4 regions of the Sphingobium rhizovicinum genome follow, and region 1 is predicted to be linked to each of the others. Evidence: riboswitches for the same ligand, from Rfam matches in the RefSeq annotation. Region 1 holds a riboswitch; each other region holds the start of a gene.
The links. Region 1 has a riboswitch for cobalamin ahead of ACFOKF_RS11705 (HoxN/HupN/NixA family nickel/cobalt transporter). Riboswitches for the same ligand answer to the same signal wherever they lie in the genome.
Positions count from the first base shown of each region.

Region 2: linked by a shared signal. The riboswitch ahead of ACFOKF_RS21130 (TonB-dependent receptor) and the one ahead of ACFOKF_RS11705 (HoxN/HupN/NixA family nickel/cobalt transporter) in region 1 are both predicted to bind cobalamin.
Region 3: linked by a shared signal. The riboswitch ahead of ACFOKF_RS05645 (TonB-dependent receptor plug domain-containing protein) and the one ahead of ACFOKF_RS11705 (HoxN/HupN/NixA family nickel/cobalt transporter) in region 1 are both predicted to bind cobalamin.
Region 4: linked by a shared signal. The riboswitch ahead of ACFOKF_RS23465 (DUF1636 domain-containing protein) and the one ahead of ACFOKF_RS11705 (HoxN/HupN/NixA family nickel/cobalt transporter) in region 1 are both predicted to bind cobalamin.

Region 1 is NZ_JBHRVU010000004.1:2,173,871-2,178,913, forward strand. It holds gene cobW (cobalamin biosynthesis protein CobW) at 1-608, opposite strand, end outside; cobalamin riboswitch at 798-1,020, opposite strand; gene ACFOKF_RS11705 (HoxN/HupN/NixA family nickel/cobalt transporter) at 1,057-2,094, opposite strand; cobalamin riboswitch at 2,264-2,503, opposite strand; gene ACFOKF_RS11710 (DUF2339 domain-containing protein) at 2,570-5,043, opposite strand, start outside.
Region 2 is NZ_JBHRVU010000005.1:533,899-538,941, reverse strand. It holds gene ACFOKF_RS21140 (methanol/ethanol family PQQ-dependent dehydrogenase) at 1-1,134, shown strand, start outside; gene ACFOKF_RS21135 (pentapeptide repeat-containing protein) at 1,256-1,906, shown strand; cobalamin riboswitch at 1,966-2,215, shown strand; gene ACFOKF_RS21130 (TonB-dependent receptor) at 2,396-4,519, shown strand; gene ACFOKF_RS21125 (hypothetical protein) at 4,506-5,043, shown strand, end outside.
Region 3 is NZ_JBHRVU010000004.1:872,351-877,393, forward strand. It holds gene cobA (uroporphyrinogen-III C-methyltransferase) at 1-591, shown strand, start outside; gene mobA (molybdenum cofactor guanylyltransferase) at 610-1,131, opposite strand; gene fdhD (formate dehydrogenase accessory sulfurtransferase FdhD) at 1,248-2,060, shown strand; cobalamin riboswitch at 2,130-2,340, shown strand; gene ACFOKF_RS05645 (TonB-dependent receptor plug domain-containing protein) at 2,509-4,347, shown strand; gene ACFOKF_RS05650 (ABC transporter substrate-binding protein) at 4,384-5,043, opposite strand, start outside.
Region 4 is NZ_JBHRVU010000005.1:1,029,243-1,034,285, reverse strand. It holds gene ACFOKF_RS23475 (PQQ-dependent dehydrogenase, methanol/ethanol family) at 1-445, shown strand, start outside; gene ACFOKF_RS23470 (GMC family oxidoreductase) at 454-2,073, shown strand; cobalamin riboswitch at 2,072-2,260, shown strand; gene ACFOKF_RS23465 (DUF1636 domain-containing protein) at 2,461-2,868, shown strand; gene cobT (nicotinate-nucleotide--dimethylbenzimidazole phosphoribosyltransferase) at 2,865-3,878, shown strand; gene ACFOKF_RS23455 (histidine phosphatase family protein) at 3,878-4,447, shown strand; gene ACFOKF_RS23450 (adenosylcobinamide-GDP ribazoletransferase) at 4,444-5,043, shown strand, end outside.

The sequences.
Region 1 (5,043 bases):
GCCGCAATCACCGCCCGCGCGGCGGCGACGCCTTCCGGCCCGGCAAGGTCCGCCTTGGTCAGCAGCACCATGTCGGCGCAGGCCAGTTGATCCTCGAACACTTCGGACAGCGGCGTTTCATGGTCGATGCCCGGATCAGCCAGACGCTGCGCCTCCAGCGCTTCCAGATCGGGCGCGAACCGCCCGTCCGCCACCGCCTCCGCATCGGCCAGCGCGATCACGCCGTCCACGGTGATGCGCGACCGGATCGCCGGCCAGTCGAACGCCTTGAGCAACGGCTTGGGCAGCGCCAGCCCTGAGGTTTCGATCAATATATGGTCGGGCCTCGGCTCCAGCGCCAGCAGCGCCTCGACCGTGGGGATGAAATCATCGGCGACGGTGCAACAGATGCAGCCATTGGCCAGTTCGACGATATTTTCCGCCGGGCAATCGGGAATGGCGCAGCTTTTCAATATGTCGCCATCCACACCCAAAGTGCCGAATTCATTGACGACCACCGCGAGCCGACGCCCGCCGGCATTGCGGATCAGATGGCTGATCAGCGTGGTCTTGCCGGCACCCAGAAAGCCGGTGACGATAGTGACCGGCAGCTTGGCCAGATCGGACATGTTATTCTCCCGCGCGCCAAACGACGACAGGCGGGGCTTGCCGGCATCCCCAAGAGACGCCGACCGACGCGCGACGACGGGCGGACGCGACAGGGCGCCCGGCATCCCGCACCGTGTAGCCCCAGCCACACGATTTCGTCGCTCAGACGGAAGAAACTACCGTGCCATGGCCATCCCCTGGACCAGAGCAAGAGCGACCAGACGCCGGCAGGTCTCCTGGCTCGCGGGTCAAGGCTTGATGCGCGCCTTCCCAGACCTTTTGGGGTCCAGTGGCCGCTCTCGCAAGGAGAGCATGCGCATCGCGCTCGCCGCTTACAGTTGCAGGGACAGCCGCGGAATTGAGGAGGCAAGCCCCTCTCACCGCATTCCCATTTAAAGCCCCTTACGGGGCACCGGCGCGATCAATGTTCGTCGCCCTAAACCAAATCGGCCGCCAAGCCAACGCTGTTCAACCAGCCGTCCGCACTTCGATCTCGTCAAAGCGTTTCCAACGATAAATGCCGAAACTCAGCACCCAGCAGAGGATGAACAGGCCGATAATGGCAAAACCCAGACTGTTGAAATTCTCGCCCAGTTCCGCCGCGATCCGCCAAGGGCCACCCTCCAGCCCCAGCTTGTCGCCGATCAGCGCCATCGCCTCGATCCCGCCGATGACGATCGCGACCAGCGCCGAAATCAGGGTGATGGTGATATTGTAATAGAGTTTGCGGATCGGCTTCACGAACGCCCATTCATAGGCGCCCAGCATCACCACCCCGTCCGCCGTATCGACCAGCGCCATGCCGGCGGCGAACAAAGCGGGCAGCACCAGGATCGTGCCGATCGCCATGCCATCGGCGGCCTGACTGGCAGACAGGCCCAATATCGCCACTTCCGTCGCGGTATCGAAGCCCAGACCGAAGATGAAGCCCAGCGGCGCCATATGCCAGCTTGCGCTGACCAGCCGGAACATCGGCCGGAACAGGCGCGCCAACAGCCCGCGATTGCCCAGCAACAGGTCCAGATCCTCCTCGACATAGGCGCCGCCCGCCCGGACATGGGCAAAGCTCTTCCACACCGACCGCAGGATCATCAGGTTCATCGCCGCGATCGCGAACAGGAAGGTCGCCGACACGCCGGTCGCCACGATCCCGCCAACCTCGCGAAAACTCTCGAACCGGGCCAACGCACTGGCCGTCAGCGCGATCGTGACGGAGGCGATAGCGATGATCGCCGAATGGCCGATCGCAAACCAGAAGCCGACGGTGATCGGCCGCTGCCCATCCTGCATCAGCTTGCGCGTCACATTGTCGATCGCAGCGATATGATCGGCATCCACCGCATGGCGCAGCCCCAGCCCCCAGGCGAGCAGCGCCGTCCCCAGCATCAATGGCTGGTCATGAAATTGGGCAAAGGCCCATAGCCAAACGGCGATATTCGCCGCGATCAGCGCGGCCATCAACCCGGTCACGCGATGCCGCAGGCGCGGCGTCGAAGATTTGGACATGTCAGTCATGGGAAAAGGAAACACCCCGGCATCATGCGACAAGACAGGGGCCAGCGCGCATCGACCGGACGCCATCAGCGACCGACGCACGGTTCCAAGGCGGCCCCCGCCGCTCTTTCGTCGCTCAGACGGAGTGATACCGTGCCATGGCCATCCCCTGGACCAGGGCAAGAGCGACCAGACGCCGGCAGGTCTCCTGGCTCGCGGGTCGACGCTTGACGCATGGCCTTCCCGGGCCTCGCAGGATTTAGCGTCCGGCCCAGTGGCTGCCTTCCTTATTTCAGAAAGGCCTATGCGTCGCACTCACCGCTTACAGTTGCAGGGACAGCCGCGGATTTGGGGGACGAGTCCCCCGCACCGCATTCCCTTTTAAAGCCCCTCACGAGGCACCGGCGCGATCGGCGGCCAATGGGTGAACCCATCGGCCGACGCCGGGCATAACCCGGCGTCACCCGCTTGCCAAGCGGGTGAAAGTTCAGCTTTCAGCCCGCCCGTGCCGGGCATCGACACGCAGATGACGGCTGTAAAGCCAGCCGATGCCAATCAGGCTGAAGCCCAGCGCCAGGAAGGATGCGATGCGCGGCAACCCGGTCAGGCCCGATGCATCAAGCAGGAACACCTTGGCCACCGCCCCCAGCATCAGCAACAACGATGCAATCCGCCAGTCGCGTCCACCGCGCCGAATACCCCATAGCAGGAAGCTGATGGCCAGCGCGATCGCCAGAACGGAGCGGCCAATATCCTCACCCGCCGACAGATAGGGCAGGTTCAGCATCGGCCCGCAGAACAACTGGCGCAGCATGGTAAAGGCGAACAGCAGGATCAGGACCATATAGGCGCCTTCGCGATAGCGCATGCAACGCTCGGCCGGTTCTGGCGCCATTCGTCCGACCAGCCACAGCCCGATCAGCGGAATGGCAAAGGCAGGCACCAGCAGGTTGAACAGCGGCACGCTACCCACCGCCTGCGCCGCCCAGAACGGGTTATGCAGCAACAGCGTATAGAGCAAATTATGCGCGATCCCGGCCAGTACCAGCGTCAGGCCGATCTCCCGCTGATTGAACCGGCGCCATGCGGCCCAGCCCGCCATGATCAACAAGCCTTCCCAAAGCGTACGCTCGGCCAGGCCGGCCCGCACGAAGGCGGCATGGTCGGCGATGGCGAAGGCCTGCTTATACAGGATATGCAGGGCGATCATACCGAACAGGCCGGCCGCGATCACCGCCAGTTTCCGTCCGATCAGACCGATCGCCTGCTTCCCCCGGATCACCGCCAGCCCAATGAGCGCGGCCGGCAAGGCAAGGCGAAGCAGCATGTCGACCCTATCGGGCAACAGGCTCACCAGCATCGGCCGCCCCAGCAGCGACAGCATCGCCGGGTCGATCCACGCCAGCAGCGGTTCCGCCGCCCAGAGCAATGTCAGCAGGAACAGGGTCGCCAGCGCAGGCAGCAGGCGCAACGGCGGCAGGCGGCACGCACCCTCGGCCAGCAACGGCAGACCCAGCGCAACGATCGGGGCAAGCCAGAGGACCGGCACCACCTGCGCAAAGGCACCATAAGCGCACAGTGTCGCGACGATCTGCGCCACCAGCCGCCCTTCGGCCAGTCGCGCCCGCCAGGCATAGAGCATCTGGGCCAGCGCCACGCCGCTCCAGCGCAGCAGGGCGATAGCCGGCCCGGCATCCGCGCCAAGGCCGGCAAGTCGGCCAAGCTCGCCCAGCCCCCGATCCCCGGACACCAGCGATGCGACCGCCGTGAAGGCAAAGGCCCAACCGCTATATTCGATCCTCATGTCCCCGGCCCGCGCCGCCAGCAGCAACAGGGCAACCGCGACGATCCCGACCACCAGCGGCAAGGTCCATCCGGCAAGGCCGAAAATCCCGGCAAGGGCCAGCAGGATAGCCGCGCTGGTCGCCAGCAGGGCAAGCCGTGCGTCGTCCCGCCGCGTTGGATTGCGCCAGCCCATCGCCACAGCGACAGCAGGCAAGGCGCTGGCGACAAGCGCGATCAGCGCAAAGCGCAGATCATCGGTCGCCGACCCGCGATAAAAATGCAGCACGCTCACCGCCAGGCCACCCAGCGCCACGCCAGCGACCTGCCCCGCCTCGATCAGCCCACCCGCCGGGCGCCAGAGCCGCCACAACGCGCCGCCGCCGTAGATCATGGCCAGCCCCAGCACGACCAGCATGAAGCTGGAAGCCGCCGGCGCAGGCCAGGCCCCAGCCAGCAACAGCCCCACCGCCAGCCCGACAGGCATTAGGCGGCGCAACGCCGGCTCCCGACCGCTCAGCCAGAGGAAGGCGATCGACAACAGGCCGAACAGCGCCCAGTGCAGCAGCGCAAAACCACCGGTCGCGATCAGCGCCGCCATCTGCGCCGATGCCACCACCGCCGACGCCGCACGGATCAGCGTGGCCCGGCTGCCTGAGAAGGCGAACAGCGGGAAGGCGATGCCGATCGCCAGAATGAGCAGGCCCACCGACAGCGAAGACGCCAAATCCAGCGCGCCCGACAGCAGCAACAGGCTGCCCCAACCCGCGCCACCGATCAGCGCGCCGACACCCAGCCACATCCAGCGCTGCGTCCGTGACAAGGCGCACAGGCCGCCGATGGTGAGCGCCAGATAACAGGACAGCAGCGGAATATTGGGTTCGTCCGCCCCCGCCAGCGCCGGCGCGGCCAGACCACCCACCAGCCCCAGCATGGCACTGGGCGCGCCAAAGCGCAGCGACAGGACCATGGCCAGCGCAGTCACTCCGGCCAGACCGACAAAGGCTGTCCCCGGCCCGACCAGATGATAGAGATTGGCCGCCGCCAATATGACGGCATAAAGGGTGGCAAGACCAGCGCCCGCCAGCGACTGCCGTACGCGGGCATCGCGCACCCGTTCTTCCTGCCGCAGCGCGACTTCCGCGCCAGCGATCAGGCCAGCACCGAAGATCAGGCCCA
Region 2 (5,043 bases), on a different contig from region 1:
GGCCGGCTGAACGGCAAGCCATCGACCTTCACCGGCGATCCCAAGGCGCCAAGCTGGCCCAATGACAAGGATGGCAAGAAGGTCGAGGCGTGGAACCATGGCGGCGGCGCGCCCTGGCAATCGGCCACCTATGACGAGAAGACCAACACCATCGTCATCGGCACCGGCAACCCGGCGCCGTGGAACACATGGAAGCGCTCGCCCGGCGACAGCCTCTATACGTCGGGGCAGGTCTATATCGAACCCTCGACGGGGGAGCCGGTCGGCTTCTTCCAGCATACGCCCAATGATGCGTGGGACTTTTCGGGCAACAACCCGATCGTGCTGTTCGATCTGGAAAAGGACGGCAAGACGGTCCGGGCCGGCGCCCATGCCGACCGCAACGGCTATTTCTTCCTGACCGATCTCGACAAGCTGACCAAGCGTGACGGGAAGATCAGCAAGCAGAAGGGCAGCGCGCTCGGCATCTATCCCTTCGTTCCCAACATCAGCTGGGCCAGCAAATGGGATGTCGCCAATGGCCGGCCGATCGAAAATCCGGGCCAGCGCCCCCCACCGCCAGCGCCCGGCAAGGACAAGGGCGAAAGCATCCGCGTGACGCCCAACTTCCTGGGCGGGACCAACTGGATGCCCATGTCCTACAACCCCGGCACCGGCCTGTTCTACATCCCGTCGAACGACTGGTCGGAAGATTACTGGACCGAAAATGTCACCTATAACAAGGGTGCCGCCTATCTGGGTCAGGGCTTCCGCATCCGTAAGCAGTTCGACGATCATGTCGGCGTGCTGCGGGCCATGGACCCCAGGACCGGCAAGATCGCCTGGGAAGCCAAGGAGCATCTGCCGTTATGGGGCGGCAACGTCACCACCAAGGGCAATATCGTCATTCAGGGCACCAGCGATGGCTATGTAAAGATCTTCAATGCCAAGACCGGCGAGGAACTCTGGAAATTCCAGACCGGCTCCGGCGTGGTGTCCGTGCCGATCGTCTGGGAAGAGGATGGCAAGCAATATATCGGCCTCGCTTCCGGCTATGGCGGCGCCGTGCCGCTATGGGGCGGGGACATGGCCGACCTCACGCGAACGGTCAGCCAGGGCGGCTCCTTCTGGGTGTTCGAACTGCCCGAAGCCTGATGATCTTGGCGCGGAGCCCGACACTCCGTGCGAAGCGCCCGGCCGGACCGCGACCTCCCTCGCGCCTCCGGCCGGGCACCCCATTTCCTCATCCTGTTTTCGCCATGGATCGGATCTTCCCATGCGCCTTGCCTGCCTTGTCCTGCTGGCCGCTTCTGTCGCCGCCCCTGCCTTCGCCCAGCAAAAGATCGTCAATGTGGAGGAGCGCCCGACGCCATGGGTCGTGAACGGATGCACCATCGTCCCCCATGCGTCCTGCGCCGGCGCGGATTTGCGCTTTGCCGATCTCGCCAATGCGGACCTGACCGGCGCGGACCTGCACGGGGCCAAATTGTCGCGTGCGGACATGCGGCATGCCAATCTGACAGGCGCCAATCTCGACGGCGCGGATCTTGATGGCGCGGATATGTCCATGACGTTCCTGAATGGCGCGCGGCTGAACGGCGCGTCGCTGCGCGGGGCCAATCTGGCCTTTGCGCGCGCCGGCCACGCCATGTTCGACGGCGCCGATCTGACTGCGGCGACGCTGGAAAAGGCGCTGCTGAAAGGGGCTTCGTTCAGGGAGGCGAAGCTGATCCACGCCGATCTGCTGGAGGCCAAATTCTATGAAGCCAATCTGGAACGGGCGACCATGGACGCATCCCGCATCCGCTTTGCCGTGTTTCAGGATGCGTGGATGAAGGATTGTGCCGGCTGCCCGTCCAGTTGGCAGACCGGCGACACCGTATGGCAGACCGAAGAGAAGGAACGACTGCGCAATCGGGAACGATGACTTGCGCAGGACCGGCTTGCATCATAAGGAGCCTTGTCCTTGACCTGTTTCGGCAGGATGAGGGCGAAGATCGCGTCGGTTCCCCGGAGACGGGGATTAAAATGGGAACGCGGTGAGGAGGGTGAAAGCCCTCCGAATCCGAGGCTGTCCCTGCAACTGTAAGTGGCGAGCGCGATATACAGGTGCGGACGGCATGAAGCCCGATCCGCCAGCCACTGGGCCGGACGCTAAATCCTGCGAGGCCTGGGAAGGCCGTATATCAAGCGATGACCCATGAGCCAGGAGACCTGCCGGCGTCTGGTCGCTCTTGCCCTGGTCCAGGGGATGGCCGCGGCACGGTGAACTCCGTCTGAGCGACGAACGAGCGGCTGGGGCCGCATCGGACGCTGTGTGTCGGTCGCCCCTGGCGTCCGGCCGATGCCGGCTGCCGACCGTTCGTGAACGGCACGCCCCCGCCCATATGTCGTGCGACGCCGACGGGGGATTATAATGTTGAAGTTCACATCGGCTGCGCTCGCGGCCTTTTCACTATGCACGCCTGTCGTTCTGGCCCAGCCTGCCGCCGAAGGAGCGGATGGCGAAGCCTCCACCATCGTCGTGACCGGGGTTGTGGACCCGCTGCGCCTGAATATGAAGTCGCAAGGCGCCAGCCGGCTTGGCCTCACCGCGCTGGAAATGCCCGCCAGCGTGGAGACGCTGGATGGCGACGCCATTCGTCTGCGCGGCGATTTGACCATTCAGGATGCGGCCGCCCGCGCGACCGGCATCGTCAACACGTCGGGCGTGTTCGGCTTTGGCCTCTCGTCGCGCGGCTTCACCGGCCAGAATTCGGTGATGACGCTCTATGACGGGATGCGCATGTATAATAACACGCTCACCTTCCCGGCCGATCCGTGGATGGCGCAGAGCGTGGAAATTTTGCGGGGGCCTGCCTCCGTCCTCTATGGTGAGGGCGCCATTGGCGGGGCGGTCAATGTGGTCCGCAAGCAGCCGTCCGACGATATGCAGGTGAGTGGGCGGATCGGCCTTTCCTCCTTCGACAGCTTCAATGTTGCGGCCGGTGCCGGCGGTCCCATCAGCGAAGGCCTGTCCTATCGCGCCGACGCCAGCTTCCGCCGGTCGGAAGGCTGGATGGATCGGGGCGACAATGATGCGCTGGCTCTGGCCGGGGCGATCCGGCTGAAGCCTGCAAACAACCTCAGCATCACCCTGTCCCACGACTTCAGCGATCAAAATCCCCGGACCTGGTTCGGCGTGCCGCTGGTCAATGGCCAACTCGACCGATCGCTGCGGAAGAATAACTATAATGTGACCGACGCCAGCCTGCGTTTCCGCGACAACTGGAGCCAGGCAAAGGTCGAATGGAGCGTGTCGGACGCATTGACCATTCGCAGCAGCTTCTACCATCTCTGCGCCAATAAATATTGGAAGAATGCGGAAAATCTGACCTACATCCCGGCCACTGCCACGACCCCCGCGCAGGTGCGGCAGAGCAGCTTCCTGGAACTTTATCATATCCAGAAGCAGACCGGGAACCGCACCACCGCCAATCTGGATCATGACCTGGCCGGTCTGGAAAACCGGCTGGTCGTTGGCTTCGACGTCAATCGCATCAGCTACAAAAATGTCAGCAACAGCGGCAACACCGCCACCCGGTTGGTTGACGCCGCAAACCCGGTTCCCGGCCTGTTCATCCATCAACCCGGAGCAGTGACGAAGGCGCGCTACACCAATCGCATCCGCCAGTTTTCGATCTTTACCGAAGACCGGCTGAAATTCAGCGACCAGTTTTCGCTCGTCGGCGGGCTGCGTTATGACCGGCCGGAAATCACCAAGACCGACTATGTGAATGCGGCGAACAACTTCACCGCCACGCCCGATGCCGTCACCTGGCGCGTGGGCGCGGTCTATAATCCGATGCCCAGCCTGTCCCTCTATGGCCAATATGCGACCGCCGCCGATCCGGTCGGCGCGCTGGTGTCGACCAGCGTCGCGCAGAGCGATTTCGATCTGTCGACCGGGCGCCAATATGAAGCAGGAATCAAGCATATCTTCTGGGGCGCACGGGGCCAGTGGACGCTGGCGGTCTATGACATCGTCAAGCGCAAACTGCTGACGTCCGACCCGCTGATCCCGACCATCCAGGTGCAGGTTGGCCAGCAAAGTTCGCGCGGGGTGGAAGCATCGCTGTTTCTGGAGCCGGTCGACCGCGTCAACATCACGCTGAACGGCGCGCTGCTGCGGGCGCGCTATGACGATTTCGCCGAATCCGTGGGCGGCGTCCTGTTCCAGCGGGCCGGCAACCGGCCCAGCAATGTCGCGACCCGAACGGCCAACGCTTTTGTCAGTTGGGAATTTGCAAAGGGCTGGGTCGTGGATGGCGGCGTCAGCTATGTCGGCAAACGCTATCAGGACGCGGCGAACAGCCGGGTCGTGCCCGCTTATGCGCTGACCGACGCAGGGTTCCGGTTCCAGTTCGTCGAAGGCGCCAGCATCGCCCTGCGCATGCGCAACATCTTCAACGAAACCTATGCGCGTGCAACCTATGGCCAGACCCAATGGGTGTTGGGCGATCCCCGGACTGTCGAGGCGACCATCAATGTCGCCTTCTGACGGGCTGGTGGCGCGGCGGAGGGCATCGCCCTTCGCCGCGTCCGCCCTGTGGAAGGGCATGAAGCGCTGGCTTTATGTTTTCCATCGCTGGACGGGCATCATCCTGTGCCTGTTCTTCGCCATCTGGTTCCTGTCGGGACTGGTGATGCTCTATGTGTCCTTCCCGTCCTTCCGCGCAGCCGAGCGGGTGGAAACGGCTGCGCCGATCGATTGGGGGCGGGTGCATGTTGGGCCTGACCATGCGCTGGCGCAACTGAACCTGCCCGATTTTCCGGGCGAGATGCGATTGGACATGGTTGGTGGGGAGCCTCTCTACATCTTTGTCACGGCCGACGGGCGGCGGGCGGTGTCGGCCCTGACGGGGCAGGAAACAGGATCGGTCGACGCGTCCCGCGCAGGCGTGATAGCCACCGCCATGGTGCAGGCGCCCGTCGCCTCCATCGTGGCGGTCGATCATGACCAGTGGGTTGTGACCCGCGCCTATAAGGCGCTGGCGCCGTTCTGGCGCGTTCGCATGGCGGACG
Region 3 (5,043 bases), 1.3 Mb from region 1:
CGTTCCGGCCGCCACAGCAAGGCGCAGGAGAGCATCAACGATCTGCTGCTGGCGGCGGCCAAGGCAGGCAAGCGGGTCGTGCGGCTGAAGGGCGGCGATCCGTCGGTCTTCGGCCGGTCGGCGGAGGAGATGGCGCATCTGGCCGCTGATGGCGTCCGCTTCCATATCTGTCCCGGCATAACAACGGCCAGCGCAGCGGCGGCGAGCGGCGGAGCGTCGCTCACCCTGCGCGGCGTGGCGCGGGGGCTGACGCTGGTGACGGCGCATCTGAAGGCGGGCGAGTCGCTCAAGCTGGACTGGGAAGCGCTGGCGCGGCCAGGCGGCACGCTGGGCATCTATATGGGCCGTGCAGCGGCGGGCGAGATCAGCCGATCGCTGATCGCTGCCGGGCGCGACCCAGAAACGCCGGTGATGGTGGCGGTCAATGTCTCGTTGCCCGATGAAAGGCTGATCCGGGGCAAGCTCAGTGCGCTCGCCTTTCTGGTGCAGACGATCAGCGACGAAGATCCGACTTTGCTGCTGATCGGCGAAGCGGTGGCGGCGACGCATTGTGCTGCGGACATTACGGCGGAGGTGGCGCTTTCCGTCTGACCAACGCGATGAATGCCATCAGGTCAGCGCAGCCAGATCCTCCGGCCGGTTGATGTTGGGCAGCGTCAGCCCCGGCACCTCCACGATCCGGGCGCCGATGCGCTCCAGCCAGCCATAGATGGATCGGTTATTCTCTTCGTCCAGATGCGCGTCCAGTTCGAACGCCAATGTTGCCGGCCACCAGCCGAGCAGTTGCTGGCCCTGTAGCACGGCAGGCTTGTCGCCGATCAGCGCGGCGGGCAATTCCGCCGGGTAGAATGGCATGTCGCAGCCGGTGGTCAGCACGCCGATAAATCCGTGACTCAGCGCATGATGCAGCGCTGCATTCAATCCGCCCAGTGGCCCCATGTCGGGATGCGGGCGATCCGCCAGTCCGCCCTCGCGTCCGCATAGCACGACGTCAGCGACATGGGGGGCAAGGCCGGCCATCGCATGATCGAGCAGGGTTTTTCCGTCGAGCAATGCCAGCGCCTTGTCGCTGCCGAATCGGCTGGATCTTCCACCAGCCAGCACGGCGCCCAATATCGGTCCACTGCGCATATCCGCCTCCATCATCAGCGCGGTCTGAGCATAGCATATTTCAGCCCGATATTCTGCATCAGCCGTGGTGCAGGACGCGCATTGCTACATGTCGGGCCGGGCCATAGATTGTGGGGATGCATGATGAGAATGATGTTCTGCCGCCGAATACCCACCTGACCTTCATCCGGCTCACCCCGGACGGCGCGGCCACGCCGATCGATCGGCAACTGGCGGAAGAAGTGCCGGTCGTGATCGAATATAATGGCGCGGGCTATGCTGTGCTGATGGCGACGCCGACCGATATTGGCGATCTGGTGCAGGGGTTCAGTCTGGCCGAGCGACTGATGACGCGGGAGGATGCGCTGCTGGACGTCGATGTGCATCGTACCGACAGCGGTGTGATCGCCCGCGCGACATTGCCGCCGCACCGGACCGAGGGGTTGCTCGATCGGGTGCGACATCGTGCGTCGGATAGTAGTTGCGGCCTGTGCGGGATCGAGAATCTGGAGCAGGCGATCCGGCCGTTGCCGCGCGTGACGACGACTTCGCGGGCGGACCGGGCCGCGATCTTCCATGCGCTGGAGGCTTTGCGCGATCATCAGCCCCTGAACGCCGCCACTGGTGCCGCCCATGCCGCCGCGCTGGTCGGTGCGGATGGCGCGATCCGGCTGGTGCGGGAGGATGTCGGGCGGCACAATGGGTTCGACAAGCTGATCGGCGCGATGGCGCGGCAGGGCATGGATTGGGATGGCGGTTTTGCGCTGCTGTCCTCACGCTGCTCCTATGAACTGGTGGAGAAGGCGGCGCTGGCCGATTGCCCGCTGCTCGTCACCATTTCCGCGCCGACCCGCCTGGCGACGGAACGCGCGGCGGCGGCGGGATTGCCGCTGGTCGCGCTGGCCCGATCCGACGCGCTGTTGCTGCGGGGCAACGCTGTGGCGCTTTAATCGCGCCCTGCTTGGATTCGCCCCGGCTTTCCCGTACAGCGCCGCGCGTGGGGAGGGGTTGTTCTTTTCCTGCAAACAGATCGCGCCGGTGCCCGTGAGGGCTGAAACGGGAATGCGGTGCGGGTGCGCGAGCGCCCAATTCCGTGGCTGTCCCTGCAACTGTAAGCGGATAGCGCGATGCATGGGGTCGAAAGACCGGCCACTGGAGCCCATCCGGGAAGGCTGATGCATCGTGCAACGACCCGCGAGCCAGGAGACCTGCCGGCGCTTGGTCGCTCTGCTTTGGTCCAGGGGATGGCCGGGGCACGGTGGGTTTTCCGTCGAGCGACGCCGTGCGGCCGGGGCCGCATCGGGTTGCGGCGGGACATGGCGTCATCCCTCCAACATCCGACCGCCTGCGCGGACGCCCCGACCCTGATAGTCGCCATGCGACGCCATAGGGGCTTATATGTTGAAAATGGGAATATCGCTCGCGGCCTTGCTGGCTGCGACACCGGCACTGGCGCAGGAGGACGAGATCATCGTCACCGCCACCGGCATCGAACAGCCGCGCGACGAAGTAGGGCAGGCGATCACCGTCATCGACGCGAAGACGATCGAGCAGCGGCAGGCGACCGACATCGTCGATCTGCTGGCGACGACGCCGGGCGTGCGCTTCAACCGCAACGGATCGACCGGCGGCGTGACCAGCGTGTCGCTGCGCGGAGCGGAAACGACGCAGACTCTGGTGCTGATCGACGGGGTGAAGGTGAATGATCCCAGCGGTATCGGCGACGGCTATGATTTCGGCCATTTGCTGACCGCCAATATCCGCCGGGTCGAAGTGCTGCGCGGCTCCAATTCGGTCGTCTATGGCAGTCAGGCGATCGGCGGCGTCGTCAACCTGATGACCGGGACGCCGGCCGAAGGTTTCGCGGGCAATGCCTCGATCGATTATGGCTATGCCGATACGCTCAATGCCAAGGCGGATGTGTCCGGCACCGCCGGTATTGCGTCCGGCGGGATCGGTGCGGCTTATTATCGCACCGACGGCATTTCCTCGGCCGCTGGCGGCACCGAGCGGGATGGCTATGAGAATATCGCCACCAACGCCCGGCTGAAGCTGGCCTTCACCGATACTCTGAGCCTCGACCTGCGCGGCTATTATATCTATGCCGACCTCGATTATGACAGCTTCTTCGGCGCGCCCGCCGACAGCAGCGACGTTTCGAAGGTCGACCAATATGTCGGCTATGCCGGCGTCAATCTGGCGCTGCTGGACGGCAAGCTGACCAACCGCGCGGCCGTCACCTGGATGCGCAACGACCGCGACTATTATTTCGTGCGCGGCACCGACCCGGATTATGGCTATTCGGGCACCAATTTGCGCTTCGAATATGAGGGCGTCTATGCCCCGGTCGATCAGGCGAAGCTGGTCTTCGGTTACGAGCATGAACGGCCCGATTATGATTATTTCGGATTTGGCGACACCGCGAGCGCGAAGATCAACATCGACAGCGTCTATGGTCTGGCGATCGTGAAGCCCTTCACCGGCCTCGCCGTCACCGGCGGCCTGCGCCATGACGATCATAGCCAGTTCGGCGGCGCGACCACCTTTGGCGCGAACGCCAACTACACGCCCAATGGCGGCGCGACCAATATCCGCGTCAGCTATGGCGAAGGGTTCAAGGCGCCGTCGCTCTATCAGCTGTATGATCCATGGAGCGGCAATCGTGCGCTGACGCCCGAACGGTCGAAAAGCTATGACGTTGGGCTGGATCAGAGTCTGGCCGGCGGCCGTGCGCAGTTGTCGGTCACGGCCTTCCGCCGCGATACCCGCAACCAGATCAATTATGATTACGTCACCTATACCTATGGCAATCTGGATCGCACCCGGGCCAAGGGCGTGGAAGCATCGGTTGCGCTGAAGCCGGTCGATGCGCTGACGGTGACGGGCAGCTACAGCTATGTCGACGCGCGCGATCGTTCGGCTGGCGCGGCGACCTATGGCAATCGCCTTGCCCGCCGCGCGGCCAATGCGGTCAGCCTGTCGGCCGATTATGACTGGTTCTTCGGCCTGTCGACCGGCGCGACCGTCACCATGGTCGGCGACAGTTTCGACGATGCGGCCAATACGCGGCGGCTGGACGGCTATGCGCTGGTCGGGCTGCGCGCGTCCCTGCCGGTTGGCGATCATCTGGAAGTCTATGGCCGCATCGACAATCTGTTCGATGAAGGATACGCCACGGCCTATGGCTATAACACATTCGGCCGCGCCGCTTATGGCGGGGTGCGTGTCCGTTTCTGACGATTGCAGGGAAGGGCGGGCGTGATGCCCGCCCTTTCAGCGCGGCGCGTTCAGGCGCGTCGTGATTGCGCGTGCGGCCTGCACATAGGCGGGGCCGCCGCAGACGGTCCAGCTTTGCGGCAGGCTGATGCGCGGGATGCGGGCGAGAGCGGGATGGTGCAGCATTTCGGTTCCCTGATCGACCACATGGTCGGTGGCGCTTTCCACGATCAGCCAGTCGGGCCGGGCAGCGACCATCTCCTCCAGCGAAACCTGCGCCAGCGCGGGCTTGCCGAGTTTTGCGGCAAGGTTGGTGAGGCCGACCCGATGCATCAGATCGTCGATCAAGGTGCCGGTGCCGGTCATATAGCCGCGCCGCTGATAATAAGCCGCCACGCCGCCGCGCCGGGCCTTTGGCAGGGCGGCAAGGTCGCGGTTCATCCGCGCGATCAGCGCTTCGCCCCGGTCGACATGGCCGACGGCGTGGGCGACTTGGCGGATCTGGTCGAGGATCGCGGCATAGCTGTCGGCGCTGGCGACGCCCAGCGTGCGCCACTGGCCCGGCGGCGCACCGGCGACGGCACCCGGACCCAGCGGGAAACCGACCAGCAGGTCGGGCCGGATCGCCAGCACTTCCTCCGACGGACGGCGCAGCGTGCGATGGCCGCGCGCCTTGTCCGCCGCCGCCGACAGTTCGGGATCGCGGGCATTGCTGCT
Region 4 (5,043 bases), on a different contig from region 1:
TCGCTATGGCAACGCCAACCGCATCCTGGTGTTCAGGCTGGACGGCGGGCCGGTGCCCAAACCGGCGGAATTGCCGCCGATGGAGGCCGCGCTCGCACCGCCTGCGCAAAAGCCGGGCGTGACTTCAGCGACGATCGCGCAGGGGCAGGCGCTGTTCTTCCAGAATTGCGCTATCTGCCACAGCAATCAGTTGCGCTCCACCGCGCCCGATCTGCGCCGGATGCAGCCGGCGACGCATGATGTCTTCGCGCCGATCGTGCGGGAGGGGGTGTTGCTGCCCGGCGGGATGCCGCGCTGGGATGACCTGCTGAGCGTTCAGGATGTGGATGCGATCCACGCCTGGCTGATCGACGAACAGGGCAAGCTGCACGCACGCGAAACGAAGATGCGGGCGGCGGGCCAGCCGATCGACGCGCCCAGCGCCGCCATCATGTCCAATTTCTAGGAATGATCATGGAAGAGACGGATCTCATCGTCGTTGGCGGCGGGTCGGCGGGATGCGCCATGGCCGGGCGGCTCGCCGAAGCGGGCCTTGCCGTCGCGCTGATCGAGGCGGGCGGGACCGACCGGCATATGCGATCGCGCATCCCGGCGCTGACCAGCGCGATCGTCCAGAACCCGGCCTATGACTGGTGTTATCAGGTGGAGCCGGACCCGTCGCTGGGCGGGCGGGCGGACATCTGGCCGGCGGGCAGGATGCTGGGCGGGGGCAGCGCGCTCAACGGCATGATGTTCATTCGTGGCCATCGCTGGGATTATGACGAATGGGCGCGGCAGGGCGTGGCGGGCTGGGATTATGAAGCGGTCCTGCCCTATTTCCGGCGGCTGGAGGATAATGAGCGCGGCGCCGACACATGGCGCGGCGCGGGTGGGCCGATTGCGGTGTCGGAAGGCCGTGCGCGTTATCCGATTACCGATCAATGGATCGCCGCGGCGCAGGCGGCAGGCATCGCCCGATCGCCAGACCTGAATGGCGAAAGCGCCGAGGGCGTCGATTATGTGCAGGTATCGCAGCGGGGCGGTGAGCGCTGTTCGGCGGCGCGAGGCTATCTGCACGAACGGCGTGGCGGCAAAGCGCCCGCCATCCTGCTGGGCGCGCAATTGCTGCGTATCCTGATCGACAATAATCGCGCCATCGGCATCGTCTATTGGCAGGATGGCGTCGAAAAGATGCTGCGCGCGCGTCATGGCGTGGTGCTGAGCGCCGGCGCGATGAACACGCCGCGCCTGCTGATGCTGTCGGGCATCGGTCCGGCCGATCATCTGCGCGCTCATGGCATTGATGTCGTGCGCGATCTGCCCGGCGTCGGCGGCAATTTGCAGGATCATGTCGGCACCCATGTCGTCAACGAAGTCGATGTGAGGACGCTGAACAGCGATGCGCAGGGACTGCGCGGAGCATGGCAGTTGTTGCGCTATGCGCTTGCCCGGCGGGGCGCGCTGACCACGGCGATCGGCCACGCCCAGGCGTTCGTGAAAAGCCGGTCGGATTTGCCCGCGCCCAATCTCCAGATCAGCTTCGCCGCCTTCGCGTTCGACTTTGATGCGCGGGGCCGGCTGATGCTGCGCAAGACGCCGTCCGTCTCGACGCTGGTCGGATTGATGCGGCCCAGTCATCGCGGACGGATCAGCCTGCGATCGGCCGATGCTTTCGCGCCGCCGAAGATCGCGCATCGCCAGCTGGGCAGCGACGATGACATCGACCAGATCGTCGAGGGGATCGGCATCGCCCGGTCGATCCTGCGTGAGACACCGATTGCGACACATATAATAGATGAATTGCGGCCCGGACCTGACCTGACCGATCCGCAACAGTTGCGCGCCTATGTGAAGATGGCGTCGATCCCGCTCTATCACCCGGTCGGCACGGCGAAGATGGGCAGGGCGGACGATCCGCAGGCGGTGGTCGATGCCGATCTGGCGGTGATCGGCATTGACGGCCTGTGGGTGGCCGATGCCTCGGTCATGCCGACGCTGCCGGCGGGCAACACCAATGCGACGGCGATCATGATTGGCGACAAGGGCGCGGACCATGTCCTCAAGCGCCTTGATCGCCCCAGCCAAGTCCGATAGGGCCGGCGCTGCGTCCGGTTCCCCGCAAGGGGATCAAAAGGGAACGGGGTTCAAGACCCCGGCTGCCCCTGCAACTGTGAGCGGCGAGCCAGCGAGGCACAAGCCATTGGGACGCCTGTCCCGAGAAGGCGCTTCGCCCCGGCATTGACCCGCAAGCCAGGAGACCTGCCGGCCGTGGTCGTTCTTCGACCGGACAGGGTGTGCCGGGCGAACGGGGTCATCCCTCGCGCAACGACGAGCCGACCGTGCGGGAGCGCGGCGGGGATGTCGTGCGCGTGAAGTGCATTGCATCGTCGTTTCGTCGCCGCGCGGTCCTGTCACGGACCGGGGATCATGATGCGCGCGTCATTTATATATAGATTTTCCAGCCAGAGGCCGGCCTGAGCCATGTTGCGGCCGGTCGAGGATGTGCCCGCAGTGGTGGTGTGCAACAGCTGTCGCCATTCGCCCGATGCGCGCGAGGATGCGGAAGGCGTGCGCGGCGGCGCGCGGCTGGCGGAAGCATTGCGGCGGGTGAAGGCCCAGTCGCCCCGCTATGAGGGTGTCGCAGTGCAGGACATGCCCTGCCTGTTCGCCTGTTCGGAGCATTGCACCGTCCATCTGCGCGCGCCGGGCAAAGTCGGTTATGTGTTGGGGCGCTTCACCCCCGATGAGGAGGCTGCGCGCGCGATCCTGGACTATGCCGCCCATTATGCGGAGAGCGAGCATGGCCGCGTGCCCTTTGCCGACTGGCCGCAGGGGGTGAAGGGTCATTTCATCGTCCGCACCCCGCCGCCCGGTTTCGTCGCGACATGAGCCGCTTTCCAACCGTCGCCGCGTTCGAGGCGGCGCTGGCGTCGCTGCCCGGCCCGGATCAGGCGGCGCGCGATGCCGCCGCCGCGCGACAGATGCAACTGACCAAGCCGGCCGGATCGCTGGGCCGGCTGGAAGACATTGCGTTGTTCATGGCGGGATGGCAGGGGCGGGCGCGGCCGCGGATCGACCATGGCCTGGCGCTGGTCTTCGCCGGCAATCATGGCGTGACCCGGCATGGGGTCAGCGCCTTTCCTGCAGAAGTGACGGCGCAGATGGTGGCCAATTTCGCCGCCGGGGGCGCGGCTATCAACGCGCTGGCCGGGGCGGCGGGACTGGACCTGCGTATCGTGCCGATCGATCTGGACCGGCCGACGGCGGACTTCACGGTCGAACCGGCGATGAGCGAGGCGCAATGTCTGGCGGCGATCAATGCGGGAGCCGATGCGGTCGATCCGTCGCTGGACCTGTTGTTGCTGGGCGAAATGGGCATTGGCAACACTACGGCGGCGGCGGCGCTGTGCCTGCGCAGTTTCGGCGGTACGGCGCAGAATTGGGTTGGCGCAGGCACCGGGGTTGGGGCGCATGGCCAGATGGTCAAGCGACAGGTGCTCGACCTTGCCATGGCCTGCCATGCCGATTTGCCCAGAACGCCGTTCGAAACGCTGCGCTGCGTGGGCGGGCGTGAAATCGCGGCGATGGCCGGGGCGATGCTGGCGGCGCGGCATCATCTTATTCCCGTGGTGCTGGACGGCTTTGTCTGTTCTGCTGCGCTGGGGGCGATGGCGGCAGGGGCACCGGACATTTGCAACCATGTGATCGCCGGCCATCGTTCGGCCGAAGCGGCACATGGACGCCTGCTAAAACGGCTGGTGCTGACGCCGCTGCTGGACCTGGGCATGCGGCTGGGTGAGGGCAGCGGCGGCGCGGTTGCGGTTGCGGTGATGCGGTCCGCGCTGGCGATGCATGACCAGATGGCGACCTTTGCCGACGCGGGCGTGTCGGCCGGTTGATGCAAAGCGTGCTGCTCCACCTGATGCGGCATGGCGCGCCGGCGGAAACGGGGCGGTTGCTGGGACATGGCGACTGGCCTTCGACCGATGCGGGGATCGCCGCCTGTCGGGCGCGGGCGAAGGGGCTGGATGTGGCGGCGATCCAGTGTTCCGACCTGTCGCGTACGGCGCAGGCGGCGGCGGCGATCGCGCAGGATTGCGGCCTGACGCCCCGGATCGACGTGCGATGGCGGGAGCTGGATTTTGGCGCGTGGGACGGCGCCGATCCGGCGACGCTGGACGCGGGTGCGCTGGCGCAATTCCATGCCGACCCTGACGCTAGCCCGCCGCCCGGAGGCGAGCGCTGGTCGGCGCTGGTGGCGCGGGTCGGCGCGGCGATTGCCGATCTGTCGGCCGAACCGGCATTGATCGTCACCCATGGCGGGGCGATGCGCGCGGCGCTGGCCAGCCTGTGCGGTTTCGACCAGCGCCAGACATGGGCGATCGACCTGCCCTATGCCGCGTGCCTGACCCTGCGGCTGTGGCGGGGAGAGCCGCGCTGGGGGCAGATTGTCGGGCTGGCGACATGAAGGGGCTGGTGCTGGCGATCCAGTTTTTGACGCGCCTGCCCATGCCGCGCGTTACGGCGGACGATCGGGATTTTGCAGCGTCGATCCGCTGGTTTCCGGCAGCGGGTCTGGCCGTGGGCGTTATGATCGGCGGGGCAGCGTGGATCGGCATGCGGGCCGATGTCTGGACCGGCGCGCTGCTGGCGCTGATCGCCTGGGTCTGGGTGACGGGCGCGCTGCATCTGGATGGCCTTGCCGATCTGGCTGATGCGTCGGGGGCCGTGCACAAGGGACCGGATCGGCTGCGCGTGGTGCTGGCCGATCCGCATGTCGGCGCGATGGGTGCCGTAGCGGTGGCGGTGCAGGTCGCGGCGAAGCTGGTGCTGCTCCATGGTCTGCTGGATCAGCAGGCATGGCTGGCGTTGATCTTGATCCCCGGTGTCGCGCGGGGCGGGCCGCTGGTCTGGAGCCGCTGGTTGCCGCCGCTGCATGACGGGCTGGGCGCGCGCTTTCAGCATGCGGTGAGACGGGTCGACCTGCTGATCTGGGCGGCGGCGCTGCTGGCCGCAGGCTGGTTCGCGCCGGCGCTGTGGGTGGCGCCTTTGCTGATGCTGTAC